One region of the Carnobacterium sp. genome, then DNA from elsewhere that is predicted to be linked to it. Evidence: predicted binding sites of a transcription regulator. Region 1 holds the regulator's gene; the other holds the start of a gene.
What was found. The regulator HrcA, encoded in region 1, represses chaperone genes, less so after heat shock. The targets are predictions, from matches to a motif close to TTAGCACTCNNNNNNNNNGAGTGCTAA.
Positions count from the first base shown of each region.

Region 2: groES (co-chaperone GroES) is a predicted target of HrcA. The motif match lies at 2,685-2,711, and genes of this name have one in related genera.

Region 1 covers NZ_JBEMBC010000024.1:8,036-12,473, reverse strand. The annotation lists gene ABS911_RS06760 (argininosuccinate synthase) at 1-219, shown strand, start outside; gene argH (argininosuccinate lyase) at 261-1,640, shown strand; gene hrcA (heat-inducible transcriptional repressor HrcA) at 1,861-2,898, shown strand; gene grpE (nucleotide exchange factor GrpE) at 2,917-3,474, shown strand; gene dnaK (molecular chaperone DnaK) at 3,523-4,438, shown strand, end outside.
Region 2 covers NZ_JBEMBC010000001.1:37,950-42,387, forward strand. The annotation lists gene ABS911_RS00190 (ABC-F family ATP-binding cassette domain-containing protein) at 1-524, opposite strand, end outside; gene ABS911_RS00195 (redox-sensing transcriptional repressor Rex) at 842-1,483, shown strand; gene ABS911_RS00200 (DUF4305 domain-containing protein) at 1,505-1,687, opposite strand; gene ABS911_RS00205 (CPBP family intramembrane glutamic endopeptidase) at 1,744-2,394, opposite strand; gene groES (co-chaperone GroES) at 2,745-3,029, shown strand; gene groL (chaperonin GroEL) at 3,092-4,438, shown strand, end outside.

The DNA.
Region 1 (4,438 bases):
TACGTTAACGGAACCGTTCGTGTAAAATTATTTAAAGGCCATGCTATTGTAGAAGGCAGAAAATCACCTAACTCATTGTATGATGAGAACTTGGCGACTTATACTTCTGCAGATACATTTAACCAAGAGTCATCTGTTGGCTTCATCAAATTATGGGGATTGCCTACAAAAGTACACGCAGAAGTAAACAAGCCAAAAGATGCACTTAAGACCAAGTAAAAACGAAGAAAGTACACTTAATAAAAGATAGGATGACAAATATGAAAAAATTATGGGGCGGTCGTTTTGAAGGAGAAAACCAAAAATGGATTGATGAGTTTGGGGCTTCAATTGAAGTAGACCAAGTTTTAGCTGAAGAAGACATTCTAGGAAGTTTAGCGCATGTTAAAATGTTGGCTAAAACGTCTATTATTCTTCAAGAAGAAGCAGATGAAATCATCAAAGGGTTAGAAAGTCTTTTAGTAAAAGCCCAAAAGAAAGAGTTGGTATTCTCTATTGAAAATGAAGATATTCATTTGAATATTGAAACGCTTCTCCATAAAGAAATCGGACCTGTTGCAGGAAAGTTGCACACTGCAAGAAGTCGGAATGATCAAGTAGCTACTGATATGCACCTATACTTAAAACGTCAAGTAGGTGAAATTTCAGTATCTCTTGAGGATTTGGAAAAAGTTATTTTATTGAAAGCAGAAAAGCATGTTGAAACGATCGTTCCAGGATATACGCATTTGCAGCATGCACAGCCAATCTCTTTTGCTCATCATTTATTGGCGTATTACAATATGTTTAAACGTGATTTAGAACGGTATCAAGATAGTTTAAAACGAATCGATTGCTCCCCACTAGGAGCAGCAGCTTTGGCAGGAACAACATTTCCAATCGATCGTTTGTACACCGCTGAGCAGTTAGGTTTTAGCTCTATCTATTCCAATAGTATGGATGCCGTTAGCGATCGAGACTTCATCTTAGAATTTCTATCTACCAGCAGTATACTGATGATGCATCTTTCACGTTTTTGCGAAGAAATGATTCTTTGGACCAGTCACGAATACCAATTCGCTAGTCTAACGGATACTTTTTCGACTGGTAGTTCGATTATGCCGCAAAAGAAAAATCCAGATATGGCAGAATTGATTCGTGGAAAAACTGGGAGAGTGTACGGCAATTTATTTTCGTTGTTAACGACAATGAAAAGTTTACCGTTAGCCTATAACAAGGATCTGCAAGAAGACAAAGAAGGCATGTTTGATACAGTAAAAACCGTTAAAGATTGTTTGGAAATATTTGCTGGTATGTTGGAAGATATGATCGTGCATGAAGAAAATATGAGTGAAGCGACAACGAAAGATTTTTCAAACGCAACTGAGTTAGCGGATTATCTGGCTTCAAAAGGTATCCCATTTAGAGAAGCACATGAAATTGTTGGGAAACTTGTATTGAAATGCTTGAAAAATGGCCATTATTTACAAGATATTCCTTTAACAGAATTTCAACAAACTGCTCCTATTATCGAAGAAGATGTTTATACGTTGTTGGAATCTCGTGTAGCTGTCGAACGCAGGAATTCATTAGGTGGTACTGGTTTCGAACAAATTAGAAATGAAATTGAAAAAGCCAAACTAGAATTTAATCTAATATAAGAAGAATTAGAAGACAGTGTTAAAGATGGAACCTTCCATTTTTTGACACTGTCTTTTTAGTAAAAGTACGACAAATCAAGCATTAAACCGGTGTTTTAAATAAACGTCAAAATTAGTCAAAAAATAAACAAAAATTATTGACAGATACAGTTATATTTGGTAAATTAATAAATGTATTAGCACTCAATAGTTTCAAGTGCTAAAAAAGAGGTGATGCAATATGTTAACTGAAAGGCAGATTTTAATTTTAAAATCTATCATTCGCTTATACACTTCATATGAGACACCCATAGGGTCCAAAACCTTAATGAATGAAGCAGAGATTAATTTTAGCTCAGCAACCATTCGTAATGAAATGGGGCGTCTTGAAGAATTAGGCTTCATTGAAAAAACGCATTCGTCATCCGGTCGTGTCCCATCTTTAAAAGGGTACCGTTTTTACGTAGACCATCTGGTGCATCCAGCAAAAATTCAAAAAAAAGATCTTGCGGTCATAAAGAATGCTTTAGGAAATCAGTTTAGGCAATTGGATGAGATCGTTTTTCAATCTGCTGAATTGCTTTCTCGGTTGACCAGTTACACGGCTATAACGTTAGGTCCTGAAATCAAAGAAAGTATTCTAACCGGTTTTCGATTGGTGCCATTAAATGATTATCAAGTGATGGCTATCTTAGTAACCGATAAGGGCCATGTAGAAAACCAAATAGTAACGATTCCGAGGTCAATGGATGTTAACGAGCTAGAAAAAATTGTTCGTATTTTTAATGAACAATTAGTTGGTCTTCCGCTAATGGAAGTATTTAAAAGACTGAAGACCGAAATTCCGATATTGTTGAATAAGTATGTTCGAACAAATGAAGGAATGTTGAATATCTTCGAAGATGTCTTTTTGAAAGCTGGACAAGATAGGATGCACGTAGGTGGAAGAATGAATATACTCGATTTCTCGAATGAATTAAATGTCGAAAAGTTCAAGTCTATTTATTCCTTAATGGATGGTACTCATGACTTATCTTCTTTATTGATTCCAAGTACTACTGGGATCAATGTGAAAATTGGTACGGAGTTAAACAATGAGCTTTTTAATGAGTTCAGTTTAATTACAGCAAGTTATGACATTGAAGGATATAGTTCAGGTGTTATTGCATTGTTAGGTCCAACAAATATGCCGTATTCCAAAATGATCGGTTTGGTGGATGTATTTCGAAATGAGCTTTCAAAAAAAATAATCGACTATTATCATTCTGTAGACGATTAATCAAAAGGAGCTGTTGTTGTGTCTAGAAATAAAGATAAAAAGCAAGAACAAGAAATGGTTGAAGAAACACCAACAGAATTGGTAGAAGAAACAACTGAATCTGTAGAAGTGGAACAACCAGAAGTTGATGAACTTGCTAAAGTAAAAGCTGATTTAGAAGAAATGGAAAATAAATATTTGCGTGTGCAAGCTGAAATGGCAAATATCCAAAAACGCAATGCAAAAGAACGTGAAGATGCTGCTAAATTCCGTGCTCAATCTTTAGCAACAGAATTACTTCCCGTTATTGATAACTTAGAACGAGCTCTAGCTATTGAAGTAACAGATGAGCAAGGGAAAAGTTTGAAAAAAGGAATTGAAATGGTTATGGAAACATTCAATGCTGCATTGAAAAGTGAAGGCATTGAAGTTATTGATCCTTTAAATGAACCTTTTGATCCAAACTTCCATCAGGCGATTCAAACCGTTCCTGTTGAAGAAGGTCAACCAAGCGAAACAGTTGTACAAGTTTTCCAAAAAGGTTATGATTTAAATGGACGCGTATTACGTCCCGCAATGGTAATTGTTGCTCAATAAAGCTTAAATAAATATAAAAAAAAATAAAACATAAATGAGGGATTTATAATGGGTAAAATGATTGGTATTGACTTAGGAACAACAAACTCAGCAGTTGCTGTATTAGAAGGCGGAGAAGCAAAAATTATTCCGAATCCAGAAGGCAATCGTACGACTCCATCAGTCGTTGCGTTTAAAAATGGAGAAATGCAAGTAGGGGAAGTGGCTAAACGCCAAGCTGTAACAAACCCTAACACAATTAGCTCAATTAAACGTCATATCGGCGAAGCTGGCTTTTCAGTTGAAGTTGATGGTAAAAAATATACACCACAAGAAGTTTCTGCAACAATTCTTCAATACTTGAAAGGTTATGCTGAAAGCTATTTAGGCGAAACAGTTGATAAAGCTGTTATCACTGTTCCTGCATACTTTAACGATGCACAACGTCAAGCAACAAAAGATGCTGGTAAAATTGCCGGTCTTGAAGTGGAACGTATCGTTAATGAACCAACTGCTGCAGCATTAGCTTATGGTTTAGACAAAGTAGATAAAGATGAAAAAGTTTTAGTATTTGACCTTGGTGGTGGTACTTTTGACGTTTCAATCCTTGAATTAGGAGATGGCGTATTCGATGTATTATCTACTGCTGGTGACAACAAATTAGGTGGAGATGATTTTGATAACAAAATCATGGACTACTTGGTAGCTGAATTCAAAAAAGAAAACGGTGTTGACTTATCTAAAGATAAAATGGCTGTACAACGTTTGAAAGACGCTGCTGAAAAAGCTAAAAAAGACTTATCAGGCGTAACTTCAACTCAAATCAGCTTACCATTTATCACTGCTGGAGAAGCTGGACCATTACACTTGGAAATCAACTTGACTCGTGCTAAATTTGACGAATTAACTTATGACTTAGTAGAACGTACTAAAGGACCTGTTCGCCAAGCATTGAAAGATGCTGGATTATCAACATCTGAAATTG
Region 2 (4,438 bases), on a different contig from region 1:
AATCGTGTTTTTTGTCCTCCAGAAAGTTGGCTGATGTGTTTAGTATAATCATCTTCGTAAAAACGAAAACCGTGCAAGACAGAACGAATCTCAGCTTGATAACTAAACCCGTTTTCTTCACGGAATCGATTTTGAACGTGATCATAGCGGTTTAAAGTTGACTTGTAGAGTTCTTCATTAGAAAGTAATGCAGGATCTCCGAGTTGTTGTTCAATCGTGCGCATGTCCTTTTCTAGTTGAATGACCGGTTCAAAGACTGTTAACATTTCATCCCAAATGCTTTTTTCAGAAGATAAACCAGTATTTTGAGCTAAATAGCCAATAGTCACTTGTTTTCCTTTGACGATCTTTCCAGCATCAGGCTGCTCGATATCTGCAATCATTTTTAGAAGGGTTGATTTACCGGTACCATTTCTACCGACTAATGCAATGCGTGAGTTTTCTTGAATCTCTAAATAAATATTTTCAAACAACACATCTGCTCCAAAATAACGAGCTACATGTTGCGCTTGTAATAGAATCATAGTTTTGGTCCTCATTTCATCATTCTCAATAATAGTTTAGCACATATTATGGTCAAGGGAAATTACAATCCCATAAAAGCTAACTTTTTAGAAGCGGATTCACAAGCTTTCTTGTGAATTTTAATAAGATAATAAGTAGAGCGGAAAAAGCTTGTCACTATTTTTGAAATTAATGGTAGTATTAAAACTAAAAAATGATATAATAAGAACGTTCACTAAAAAAAGATTGTGAAGAAAAAGATATAACGATTTGCTTGTGAAATAAAACAACGAATCAAATCAAGCAAGTAGACTAATGACTGATGGAGGAAAAAAGAATGGTAGAAAAGAAAATACCCAATGCAACGGCTAGGCGATTGCCGATATATTATCGCTATTTACGATTCTTACATGATTCCGGAAAAGTACGTGTTTCTTCAACTGAATTGAGCGATGCTATTAAAGTGGATAGTGCAACAATTCGAAGAGACTTCTCTTATTTTGGCGCTTTAGGAAAAAGAGGATACGGATACGATGTTGAAGATTTAATGAATTTCTTTAGCAAGACTCTTAAACAAGACCGATTAACAAATGTTGCCTTAATCGGAGTAGGGAACTTAGGACATGCTTTATTGAACTACAACTTCCATCAAAGCAACAACATGAGAATAAGTGCAGCTTTCGATATAAATGAAGAAATTGTTGGCACTATTTTAAGTGGTGTTCCTATTTATCACATGGATGATATGGTTGAACAATTAAAAATTCAACAGATAGAGATTGTCATCATCACTATTCCATCAGATGTCGCACAAGCAACAGTAGAACGCTTAGTTGAAGCAAATGTAAGAGGAATTTTGAATTTTACTCCTATTAGAATATCTGTACCAGACGATGTGAGAGTTCAAAATGTTGATTTGACCAATGAACTACAAACATTGATTTATTTCTTAGATCATTACAAACCTGAAAATGCGTAAAAAAAAAAGGACTCAAACCGTTTATGGTTTGGGTCCTTTTTTTATTTTAAAGTAGACTTCAAGTATTTTTGAAGCTCTAACGAAATAACTTGTAGAAAAAACTACGTAAAGTACTGAAAAAAATGACCATCCGGAAGCTCCTACAGAATCAATCGCAAACCAGATGAATACTCCTGACATCAAGTAAGTAAAAACAATTTGCATTATAAAATTACGTTTATTTATCAAATGAAAATTCCTTTCTAACAGTTAGCACGTACTTATAAGAAATTTACTAATATAACTACTGTGTTCATAATAATATGGGTGATAATAGGAGTGGCAATATTTTTAGTTTTACTATATAGAAAACAAAAGACAAAAGCCATAGCTGAGTACAATAAAATGTGTCCATCAAAATGCATGAAAGCAAAGATAAGAGAGCTAATCACCGCGGCGCCTATACCACCAGTAATATCATATAAAAAGCCGAAGATAACTTTTCTGAAGACAAATTCTTCCATGATCGGTCCCATAATAGAGACAATGATCATATAAATGGGATAACTATTAACAATTAAAAGTATATTTTGAGTGTTAACGGAATCCACTGGAATATCTAATACTAAAATTTCAATTAAATTTGCGATGTATTGAGCTAAAAGCACCAGAGGGATTCCAGCGATACCCCAATAAATAATACTTTTTTTTGGTAAAGATGGACTTAAGGTTAAAGAATTTCGTATGGTAGATTTTCGATTCAGTAAGAGCATAACAACTGCTCCTAAAGTAAAACTAAAAATCGTCCCATAAACGGAAGCTTCAGTCTGGAAATTCTTTGGAGCAAGGGAAATAATGATGACCGGTAAAAATTGAGCAATTAAATAAAATAAAATAATTAAAATCGAAGTGTGACTCGTAAGTTTCTTCATATGATTAAGACCTTCTTTTTTTCGAGATAGCGTGCGCTCGTTTATATACAGTTTAATAAATAGCAATAATAGCATTCAATAGAAATTTTTTTAAAAAAAGAAGCCGGCTCTATTCTATGTAAACTGAAAATAACTTCATTTTTCAGTATAACATAAAAGGGGGAAAAAAGGGTACCACAATAGATGACACCGAATCCTATTCAATAAACCAATATTCACTTAAAAAGGAATAGAAATCAAGATGAAAATTCTTGCAATCTTTTTTAAATTTGTTATTATAAAGAAGTAGTTTAGCACTTGGTATGTTTGAGTGCTAAAGATGAAGAAATAATTTAGATGGAGGGATTTACGTGTTAAAACCATTAGGAGATCGTGTCATCATTGAAGTTGCTAAAGAAGAGGAAAAAACAATCAGCGGTATTGTTTTACCGGGTTCAGCTCAAGAGAAACCTCAAACAGGTTCTGTAATAGCTGTTGGGGAAGGCCGCGTTTTAGAAAACGGCTCAACATTAGCATTGTCAGTTAAAGTAGGCGATACTGTGTTATTTGAAAAATACGCTGGAACAGAAGTGAAGTACGACGGTAAAGAATATTTAGTGGTAAAAGAGCACGATATCGTTGCAGTCATAGATTAATCAGATAAATAAAAATAAATAAAGAAAAATGAACAAACTAAATGGATGAGGTGAAGGAAAAAATGGCAAAAGATATTAAATTTTCTGAAGATGCACGTGCATCAATGCTACGTGGAGTAGATGTTTTAGCAGATATTGTTAAAGTAACATTAGGACCCAAAGGAAGAAACGTTGTTTTAGAAAAATCTTATGGCTCACCACTCATTACAAATGATGGTGTTACAATTGCAAAAGAAATTGAATTAGAAGATCATTTTGAAAATATGGGAGCACAACTTGTTTCAGAAGTTGCTTCTAAAACAAATGATATTGCTGGAGATGGTACTACAACAGCTACAGTTTTAACTCAAGCTATCGTTCGCGAAGGATTGAAAAATGTAACAGCTGGAGCTAATCCAGTTGGGATTCGTCGCGGAATAGAAATGGCTACAAAAGTTGCTGTAGAAGAATTGTTGGCTATTTCTAAAAAAGTAGATTCAAAAGAATCAATTGCTCAAATTGCTGCTATTTCTTCAGGAAGCAATGAAACCGGAGAATTGGTTGCAGAAGCAATGGAACGCGTTGGAACAGACGGCGTTATTACAATTGAAGAATCTAAAGGAATCGAAACAGAATTAGGAGTAGTTGAAGGAATGCAATTTGATCGTGGTTACCTTTCTCAATACATGGTAACAGATAACGATAAAATGGAAGCAAACTTAGAAAACCCTTATATTTTGATTACGGATAAAAAAATCTCGAATATTCAAGAAGTTCTTCCATTATTGGAACAAATTTTACAACAAGGACGTCCATTGTTAATCATTGCTGATGATGTTGATGGAGAAGCTCTTCCAACATTAGTTTTAAATAAATTACGTGGAACATTTAATGTTGTAGCAGTTAAAGCTCCTGGATTCGGAGATCGTCGTAAAGCTATGCTTGAAGATATTGCTATCTTAACTGGCGGAACTGTCATTACTGAAGATTTAGGCCTTGAATTGAAAGATACTGAAATCAGTCAATTAGGACATGCAAGTAAAGTAGTTGTGACTAAAGATGCTACAACAATCGTTGAAGGAGCTGGTTCAGCAGAATCTATCCAACACCGTGTTGCTTTACTTAAAGCTCAAGCAGCTGAAACAACTTCAGAATTTGATAAGGAAAAATTACAAGAACGTCTAGCTAAACTTTCTGGCGGAGTTGCAGTCATCAAAGTTGGAGCTGCTACTGAAACAGAATTAAAAGAACGTAAATTACGTATTGAAGATGCTTTAAATGCAGCTCGTGCAGCTGTTGAAGAAGGTATCGTTTCTGGTGGTGGAACAGCGTTGATCAATGTTCAACGTAAAGTATCAGAAATTGAAGCTACAGGTGATGAAGCAACTGGTGTGAAAATTGTGATCCGTGCTCTTGAAGAACCTGTTCGT